DNA from 4 places in the Anaerobacillus sp. genome. Region 1 is predicted to be linked to each of the others. Evidence: riboswitches for the same ligand, from Rfam matches in the RefSeq annotation. Region 1 holds a riboswitch; each other region holds the start of a gene.
What was found. A riboswitch is a leader RNA that binds a small molecule or an ion and turns the genes downstream of it on or off. The one in region 1 is predicted to bind cobalamin.
Positions count from the first base shown of each region.

Region 2: another riboswitch for cobalamin. It lies ahead of ACK4M9_RS19730 (ribonucleoside-diphosphate reductase subunit alpha); the one in region 1 lies ahead of ACK4M9_RS09810 (ECF transporter S component).
Region 3: another riboswitch for cobalamin. It lies ahead of ACK4M9_RS17860 (ABC transporter substrate-binding protein); the one in region 1 lies ahead of ACK4M9_RS09810 (ECF transporter S component).
Region 4: another riboswitch for cobalamin. It lies ahead of ACK4M9_RS15240 (iron chelate uptake ABC transporter family permease subunit); the one in region 1 lies ahead of ACK4M9_RS09810 (ECF transporter S component).

Region 1 is NZ_JBKBWN010000006.1:9,874-12,078, reverse strand. Features, by position in the region: gene asnB (asparagine synthase (glutamine-hydrolyzing)) at 1-810, shown strand, start outside; cobalamin riboswitch at 924-1,112, shown strand; gene ACK4M9_RS09810 (ECF transporter S component) at 1,190-1,693, shown strand; gene ACK4M9_RS09805 (AIR synthase related protein) at 1,694-2,205, shown strand, end outside.
Region 2 is NZ_JBKBWN010000020.1:34,979-37,183, forward strand. Features, by position in the region: gene ACK4M9_RS19725 (S41 family peptidase) at 1-843, shown strand, start outside; cobalamin riboswitch at 1,009-1,215, shown strand; gene ACK4M9_RS19730 (ribonucleoside-diphosphate reductase subunit alpha) at 1,428-2,205, shown strand, end outside.
Region 3 is NZ_JBKBWN010000015.1:40,221-42,425, forward strand. Features, by position in the region: gene ACK4M9_RS17855 (Ig-like domain-containing protein) at 1-1,052, shown strand, start outside; adenosylcobalamin (AdoCbl) riboswitch at 1,159-1,285, shown strand; gene ACK4M9_RS17860 (ABC transporter substrate-binding protein) at 1,437-2,205, shown strand, end outside.
Region 4 is NZ_JBKBWN010000011.1:16,524-18,728, forward strand. Features, by position in the region: gene ACK4M9_RS15235 (MogA/MoaB family molybdenum cofactor biosynthesis protein) at 1-344, opposite strand, end outside; cobalamin riboswitch at 568-756, shown strand; partial or broken gene ACK4M9_RS15240 (iron chelate uptake ABC transporter family permease subunit) at 889-1,017, shown strand; gene ACK4M9_RS15245 (adenosylcobinamide amidohydrolase) at 1,033-1,740, shown strand; gene cbiB (adenosylcobinamide-phosphate synthase CbiB) at 1,737-2,205, shown strand, end outside.

The DNA of each region.
Region 1 (2,205 bases):
CTTGTCCGCGATCTACCAGGCATGGCTGACATTGATTCTTCATTGCTTTGGTTTTGTAAACAAATTAAAAAAGATGTAACAGTTGGTTTATCAGGTGAGTGCGCAGATGAAATTTTTGGTGGTTATCCATGGTTCCATCGCGAAGATTTAATGAACCGAAATAGCTTTCCTTGGATGCACTCTACTTTAGAAAGGGAAGCGTTACTGAAATCTGAATGGCGCGAAAAACTTCAGCTTCAAGATTATGTCATGAATCGTTATACAGACACATTGGCTGAAACACCACGTCTTGAAGGTGAAAGTAAAGAAGAAGCAAGGCGCCGTGAGTTGTTTTATTTAAACATTGTTTGGTTTATGACGACATTACTCGATCGCAAAGACCGGATGAGTATGGGGGCAAGTCTTGAAGTGAGGGTACCATTTGCTGATCATCGACTTGTCGAATATGTTTGGAATATCCCATGGCAAATGAAAAACTTTGAAGGACGTGAGAAAGGGATTTTACGAAAAGCGTTAGAAGGCATGTTGCCACATAATGTCCTTTATCGTAAAAAGAGCCCTTACCCAAAAACTCATAATCCTCACTATACAAAGGCAGTCAAACAATGGTTACAAGAAATAGTCGATGATCCATCGTCACCATTGTTACAATTTGTAGATGAACAGAAGGTGCGAGAAATAATTGAAACAGATGGAGCAGCATTTAAGAAACCGTGGTTTGGGCAACTGATGAATGGCCCGCAGCTGATCGCTCATCTAGCCCAGATTGATACGTGGCTTAGGGAGTATAAGGTTGAGATAAAAGAATAACAAGCAAAAGCAACCATGAGTTAAATTCTTGGTTGCTTTTTGTGACCTTAAAAGGTCCAAAGTTTTTACTATTTATCATTGACTTCTTTTGTCCCAGTTAATAAAATGAAAGTAATTAAATAGACGTTTTAGGTGCCAATTAATGGAGAATAGGGAAATCAAAAGAGGTTGTATAACTCTTAAATGATGCGGACCCACCACTGTAATCGGGGATGAAACCTTAAAAACCACTACGTAAGTAGGAAGGTAAGGGAGTAAAAAGAACCGTAAGCCAGGAGACCTGCCTAAAGTGAACAATGAGGATGATGGAAAAGTCTTCAATAAGTTAAGTATGCTTATTGATGGCTTTTTTTGTTTTAAAAAAGGGGGAAATGAAAAGATGGAAACGAAAAAGATGAAAAAGACTTACAAATTTAAAACGAAACAAATCGTACTAATGGCGATGTTTATTGCACTGGCTTTTGTGGGAAGCTTTATAAAAATTCCAAGCCCGTTTGGAACAGTAGCATTAGATTCTGCACCGGCATTTATAGCAGCAATGCTACTAGGGCCTGTTCCAGGGGCAATCGTAGCTTTTATGGGACATTTACTAACTTCGTTAAATGTTGGCTTTCCTTTAACGATTCCTATTCATCTATTAATTGCAACAGAAATGGGCTTAATTTGTGCTTTAGTTGGAATTATTTTTAGAAAAGGTAGCTTATTCATGGCGCTTGTGGTTGGTCTATTACTAAATGGAGTAGCAGCACCAGCTTCATTTATATTAATTCCTCAGTTTGGTCTACCGTTTTTTTCGGTGATGCTTATACCTATATTAGTTGGTTCTGCGGTAAACTTAATTATTGTTGCGATCGTAGTTCGGACCTTGAAAGGAAGGATTTAAATGATGAGGATTAGTAGGTACCGTGATTTGACAATCTTGCATGACGATGAGAAAAGTTTTGTCATTGCCTGTGATTCTTCTGGTGGTATCGGTCCAAAGAAATTAGACGTGGTAAAAACAGATGGTTATACATTAGGGCGTTTTCTAGCAAGAGTTGTCCTTATGGAAATAATCTCAGTTGGTGCAAAACCGATAACGATTATTGACACATTAGCTGTGGAAATGAATCCAACCGGTCAAGAGATTATCAGTGGAATTAGAGCAGAAGCAGAGCAACTAGGATTAGATACAAATAACTTATTAAATGGCAGCACAGAAGAAAATATGCCTGTCCAACAAACGGGTGTTGGTATAACGGCTATCGGTGAAGTGTCGAATTTAGAATGTGAAAGTTCCCCCGGAGATCAAGTCATTTGTATTGGTGTTCCCAAAGTAGGAAATGAAGTGTCTTTAGAAGATCCTGAAATTTGCAATTTGCCTGTTGTTCAAGAATTACGAGAGATTGTTGGGGT
Region 2 (2,205 bases), on a different contig from region 1:
GGCAACAAAGAAGTACAATCGATTTTTGAAGCGGCAAAAAAGATAATCCCTGCAGAACATGATGAGTGGGTTAAAGGTCAGCTTCCGAACCTAAGGTCAGGAATTTATTTACGTAAGCTCAATTTAGTCGATGATAATAATGTGGAGATATCTTTTGTTAGAGATGATGAACAACATATAGTGAATCTCCCATTATCGCTAAGCTCTAGTGACTTATTATCAGAACTTTTTGAGACGAATATAACAAACCCTTATAGCTGGTACATTGATCCATCTACTAAATTTGCCATTTTCAAGATAGAAAGTTTTATATATACAAAATCATTTCCAGAGATAATCAAGCAATTTTTTAAAGAAGTAACTGAACAGAACATTAACACGATTGTTATTGATGTTCGCGACAACCCTGGAGGGTATGGCGTTGTTGCCTTAGAGCTACTATCTTATATTGATTTTGACCCTTCGGAAATAGTCTACAATAATTTCAGCCATCGAAAACAAAAAGACTATTTATTTAATGGTGATATATACGTACTTACAACAAATCTATCTGCGAGTGCCTCGACGGTATTAGCGCTTATCTTGCAAACCAATGCTGATGCAAAGCTGATTGGAGAGCCGCCTGGGAATACTCCTTCACTTGGTTATAATCCAGAAACATTCACTCTAAAAAATAGTAATAACATATTTAGCGTCCCAACTGAGAAGCCATATCCAAAAATTCCAGTAGAGCAACACCATCTTCCATTAACAATTGATTACCCAATTGAAGTGACAAGGGAAGCGATTATGAATGATCAAGATTTGTGGATGGAGAAAGTGCAGGAATTGGTAACAAAGTAGGTGAAGATAATCATTGAAATCAATTAAAAAAATATTATTGCAAAAAATAAGATAGTACGTTAAGATTTTACTACAATATATAGTTTGTTATATTGATAATGTAACTATATATAGTTTATTTACTTAATTTAATAATGAGTTTTCCAAGAGTACATTTACTTTTGGGGAACTTTAGGAATGATAGGTGTCTATTTTTAGACTTAATAGGGAATTCGGTGAAAATCCGAAACTGTCCCCGCAACTGTAATTGTGGACGAAATGAGATGACCACTGTATAAGGGTGTCACATGCAAAATTTGTGGTGCTTATATGGGAAGGCTCAAAGTAGGATGAAGCATAAGTCAGGAGACCTGCCTATGTTCCGAGTTTCTAGTCTTCGGGGAGTAAGATTGTAGAGACGGTACGGAGTAATCGGTATCTATTTTCCGCTGCTCTTAAATCATTGTGCCGTTTTCTAACCTCTTCCAAACAAGGAAGGGGTTTTTATTTTTGATAATAAAAGAATCCAGCTTCCGGTTGATAGCATGATAAAAGCCCGTGGCTTTAGTCTTGCAGCTTAATAATAGAAAGGTGGAACTACAATGATGGCAGTAACAACAGAAGAAATGATGCAACAATGGAAACAAGAAATGACTAATATTTTAAATCAATATACTCATTTGGATCACAATGAATTTATTAAAAAATCGGATCTATATCTAGAAAGGCTAGTAACAGATGATGAAGAAAAAGTGTTACATACACTTATTTTAGAATCGTTAAATAACGTTTGTAGTGAAGCTCCTGATTGGACGTATATTGCAGCGCAAATTTATTTAAAGCTCCTTTACAAACAAGTCGAAAAAACTCGTGGTGGACAAGCCTACCATTCGCTTTATCAGGTGATTGTTTGGCTTACTGATAAAGGAATTTATAGTGAGGAATTGCTAAACCATTATGAGGAGAATGAAATCATTGAATTAGAAAAAGTCCTTGACCCCGAAATGGATAAACTTTTTACATATATCGGAATTAAGACATTGGCTGATCGCTATTTAGCAAAAACACATGAGGGTGCAATTTTTGAACTTCCGCAAGAACGTTTTCTTATTATTGCAATGACATTAATGAGAAAAGAACCACAGCAAAAGCGATTAGCACTCGTGAAAGAAGCTTACTGGGCATTATCAAACCTTTATATGACAGTAGCGACGCCAACACTTGCAAATGCAGGGAAAAGCTATGGGCAACTATCAAGTTGTTTTATTGATACGGTTGATGATAGTTTGAGAGGAATTTTTGATAGTAACACAGATGCTGCAACGGTCAGTAAAAATGGCGGTGGTCTCGGGCTATATCTAGGGAAAATTCGTGCGAAAGGTT
Region 3 (2,205 bases), on a different contig from region 1:
CAGGTACGGTCATTAAGGTAACTGCCAAAGACGCTGCGGGTAACATCAGTGCTTCAACGAACGTAACCGTTAAAGATGTGATACCACCGGCTGTTCCAAAGGTAAATGGGGTAACGAATAAGACTTCTACTATCTCCGGGAAAACAGAAAAAGCCGCTACAGTTACCGTGAAGATTGGAACAAAAACGTATTCAGGGAAAGCTGATGAATTTGGTAGCTATAAACTATCCATTCCCATCCAAAATGCTGGAACGGTCATTTCAGTTACAGCGAAAGACGTTGCTGGAAATACTAGTGCGACTAGAACTGTAACGGTGACAAGGGTCGCGCCAAATGTTCCTGTCATCAATACAGTTAATAATAAAGCAACGTCTGTATCGGGTAAAACAGAAAAAAATGCTACTGTTTCGGTAAAAATCGGAACAAAAACGTATTCAAGTAAAGCAGATGAAAACGGTAATTATAAACTATCCATTCCAGTTCAGAATTCTGGAGCTATCCTTTCAGTAACAGCAAAGGATACTGCAGGGAATACTAGTGCGACTAGAACTGTAACGGTGACAAGGGTCGCGCCAAATGTTCCTGTCGTCAATGCGGTAAACAATAAAGCCGCTTCAGTGACGGGAAAAACAGAGAAATATGCTACTATTTCGGTGAAAATCGGAACAAAAACGTATTCTAGTAAAGCAGATGTGAAGGGTAACTTCAAAGTATCAATTCCAATTCAAAATGCCGAGACAACGCTTTCCATTACTGCAAAAGATAGTTCAGGGGCGGTTAGCTATGCTAGAAAAGTAAAGGTAGTAAAAGTAGCACCGAATATACCGGTGGTAAATCCAGTTAGGTATTATTCTACGACAGTTACTGGTAAAGCAGAAAAGTCCTCTATTGTTACTGCTAAAATTGGTACGAAGGTATATTCAGCTAAGGCCAACGCTAATGGCAATTTTGCGATTTATATTCCGAAACAACGCAAAGAAACACTCATTAATGTTACTGCAAAAAATTCAAAAGGTAATATTAGTGCCACAAGACAAGTGAAAGTGTATTAAATACTTTTGATTTTTGACACAGAGTTTAAATAAAATTATTGATTTAATAGAAAAATAGAGTTATATTTAAGAACGTAATTAGCATTTCTATGTTACGAATATGACAATTTAAGCATCTAAGATATTGGATGGCGGAAGTTCGGTGAAAATCCGACACTGTCCCGCAACTGTTAAAGTCAGACACGTCGCCATTATCTTTTAGCTATATCCTTCGAGGTAAAAGGATGGCTATTGGCGATACATTTGCTATATATACTAACGTATTATCTACGTTGCTCTATTTATGTATATATACTACACATTGGCCTTTAACCACCCTCTACCTATTTTTAGTAGAGGGTTTTTACTTTTTAAGGAAACAACAAATATTGAGGAGGAAGTATAATGAATAACATTTTTAGACAAGCTGCAATTCTTTTATTAACTTTACTGGTAGCGATTGGACTGGTAGGTTGTAACACTCAGGAGGAAGTAAAGAAAGAAGAGACACCAACGAAATCGGTGGTTGACGAAAAGGAAGACCAAAAAGAAGCAACCGAAGGAACTCAATATCCTGTAACATTTACTGATGCAACAGGAGTAGAGGTTACGTTTGAAGCAGAGCCAACTAAGCTAGTATCGCTTATCCCAAGTGAAACCGAGATTTTGTTTGCTTTAGGAGCTGGTGAAAAAGTATTAGCTGTCGATGATTTTTCTGATTATCCAGCCCAGGTGGCTGACCTACCAAAGTTAGGTAGTACATATTCAGGAGTGAATGTAGAGCAATTAATTGCTCTACAACCAGATGTAATTTTCCTTAATGCAGCTTTACAATCAGCAGCTGCTGGGGAGCTGAGAGACCAAGGTTTCAAAGTGTTTGCATCAAATCCACAATCAATTGAGGAAATTATTGAAACAATTAAGGAAATTGGCGTTGTTCTTAATCACCAAGAAGAAGCTGAAGCGATTACAAAAGAAATGACAGAAAAGGTAGAGTTTGTTAAAGAAAAAGTGAGCAATGTTGAACCTAAACGAGTGTATGCTGAGTTTGCTGCAGGATGGTCGTTTGGTTCTGGTGAATTTGCTAATGATTTAATTAGTATAGCAGGTGGACAAAATATTTTTGCTGATTTGACAGGCTGGTTTGAAGTTAGTCCTGAAGAAGTAATTAAGA
Region 4 (2,205 bases), on a different contig from region 1:
AAATATCGAAAGATCTCCCCAAAACCAGGCATCTCTTTATCTAACATGTCTCTTACTGCTTCATATGTAGTGTCTCTAAACGTAATTCCAGTTCCTCCGTTTAGCAAGACAGCTTCGACTTCAGGACGTTCCGATGCTTCCCGAATTAAGGATTGAATTTGTGTATACTCATCTTTAACAATATGATAGTCAACAACGTGATAATTTCCATTTTCTGTTAATAATTCTTTCATTAGTTGACCACTCTTGTCAGTTTCAACTGTTCGCGTATCGGAAACAGTGATGATCATACAGTTAACGGTTTTAGGTGCTTCTTTTCGATGTTCTTCTACTCCCACTTGCATAACCTCCCAAATAATTTTAGATATTACAGCTAAATTATAACATATTACACATTCAGGAGCTCTACCTCGTAACTCAGAGTGTTAAATTTAGGAACTTCTTTCCCTGCACTGTTATGCTTATACCTGTAAAATTGGCTTGTTTAAAAATCATCAGCCAAAATCCACAAGAAAACAAAAAGCTTTTCTTATAGGAAGAATTTTATGTATAATAAGATTATTAAATTAATAATAAAATCTTTAAGGTCACTTTATTTAGGTAAAGTGTTAATAGGGAAGCTGGTGTAAGTCCAGCACGGTCCCGCCACTGTAAACGCTAGAATGTTTATTTGATCCACTGTCACGTCCCTGTGATGGGAAGGAAAAACATTTGCTATGCGTAAGTCAGGAGACCTGCCTTAAGGAAATATGTGAAACCTTCGCGGAAAAGGTGAAGCAGTTATGTACTTAGTTATCTATTAGTAACTTGGCATATATCTGACTAACCAAAGTTCCCGTTTTCGGGAACTTTTTATTTTTCTTATAGGTTTATTGCTTTGCAAAAAAAGTATTGGCTGATTTACTTCCAAGAACTATTATTGTGCCTACAGAAATACCAATCGGTGTAATTACTACCTTAATTGGGGGACCTGTATTCGAGTTATCTTGGATAAGGCAAGGAAAGTCTAGAAATTAGGGGTGAACCAGTGTTATGAAAGAAAAGCAGGTAGATGATGACAAAAACATCTTACAAAATTTAAAGATAACCCAATCAATTGAAATGATCATAGTTGAAAGTCCAGTCCTTCTTAAGACGTTATCATCTGCTATAATAGGGGCTGGTTTTAACTGGGTGCGAACCTTTGTAAATAGACATGTAGATAAAGAGTATAATTATGATGATGCTGAAGCTGAATTTAAAACTTATTTATCGGCAAAAAAAATAGATTTTACTGAAACGGTTGGTATGATGACAGCTGCTAAGCTAGAAGATGTATCATTCATTCAAAAAAATGAAAAAGAATTTTCTGTCTTTGTTGTAGTTACTGCGGGATTATCAAATGCTGTTGATGCTTCTAGGTCTTACTATCAAAATGAGCGACGAAAGACAGTTGGCACCATAAACACATGGATTTTTATTAAGGGTAACCTAACCGAAGCAGCCTTTGTTCAGGCGATGATGACTGCAACAGAAGCAAAAGTTAAAGCTTTACAAGATGAAGAAGTTAGAGATCCAGTCATGAAGACGATCGCTACAGGGACATCAACTGATAGTATGATGATTGCTGGAACACAAACAGGAACTGAATTTAATTATGCCGGAACAATTACCAGCCTAGGAAAAACGATTGGTTTGGCAGTTTATGAAGCCACATTAGATGCCATTCGTTCTAACAGGAAGCGTGGAGTAGGTCAATGAACATTGAAACACATATAATAGCACTAACGCTAGCATTTATTATTGACTTACTAATTGGTGACCCGAAGTGGCTACCACATCCTGTTAGAGGGATGGGTAAATTAATAACTATATTTGAGCAGCGGCTTAATCAAGGCCAAAATAGAAAACCGAAAGGGATAGTCTTTTTGCTTTTCTATTTAACGATTATTACTTTAATTGTTGGTTCCCTTATATTAGTAAGTTATCAATTGCATTGGGGGATAGGCGTATTAGTTGAAGCATTTATCATTTCGACGACTATTGCTACAAAAGGTTTAAAGGATGCTGCCATGGAAGTTTATTTACCTCTTAAGAGAAACGATTTTATTACAGCTAGAAAAAAATTAGCGATGATTGTAGGTAGAGATACTCAAAATTTAAATGAGGAAGATATCGTTCGCGGTGCAGTTGAAACAGTAGCTGAAAACACAAGTGACGGGATTA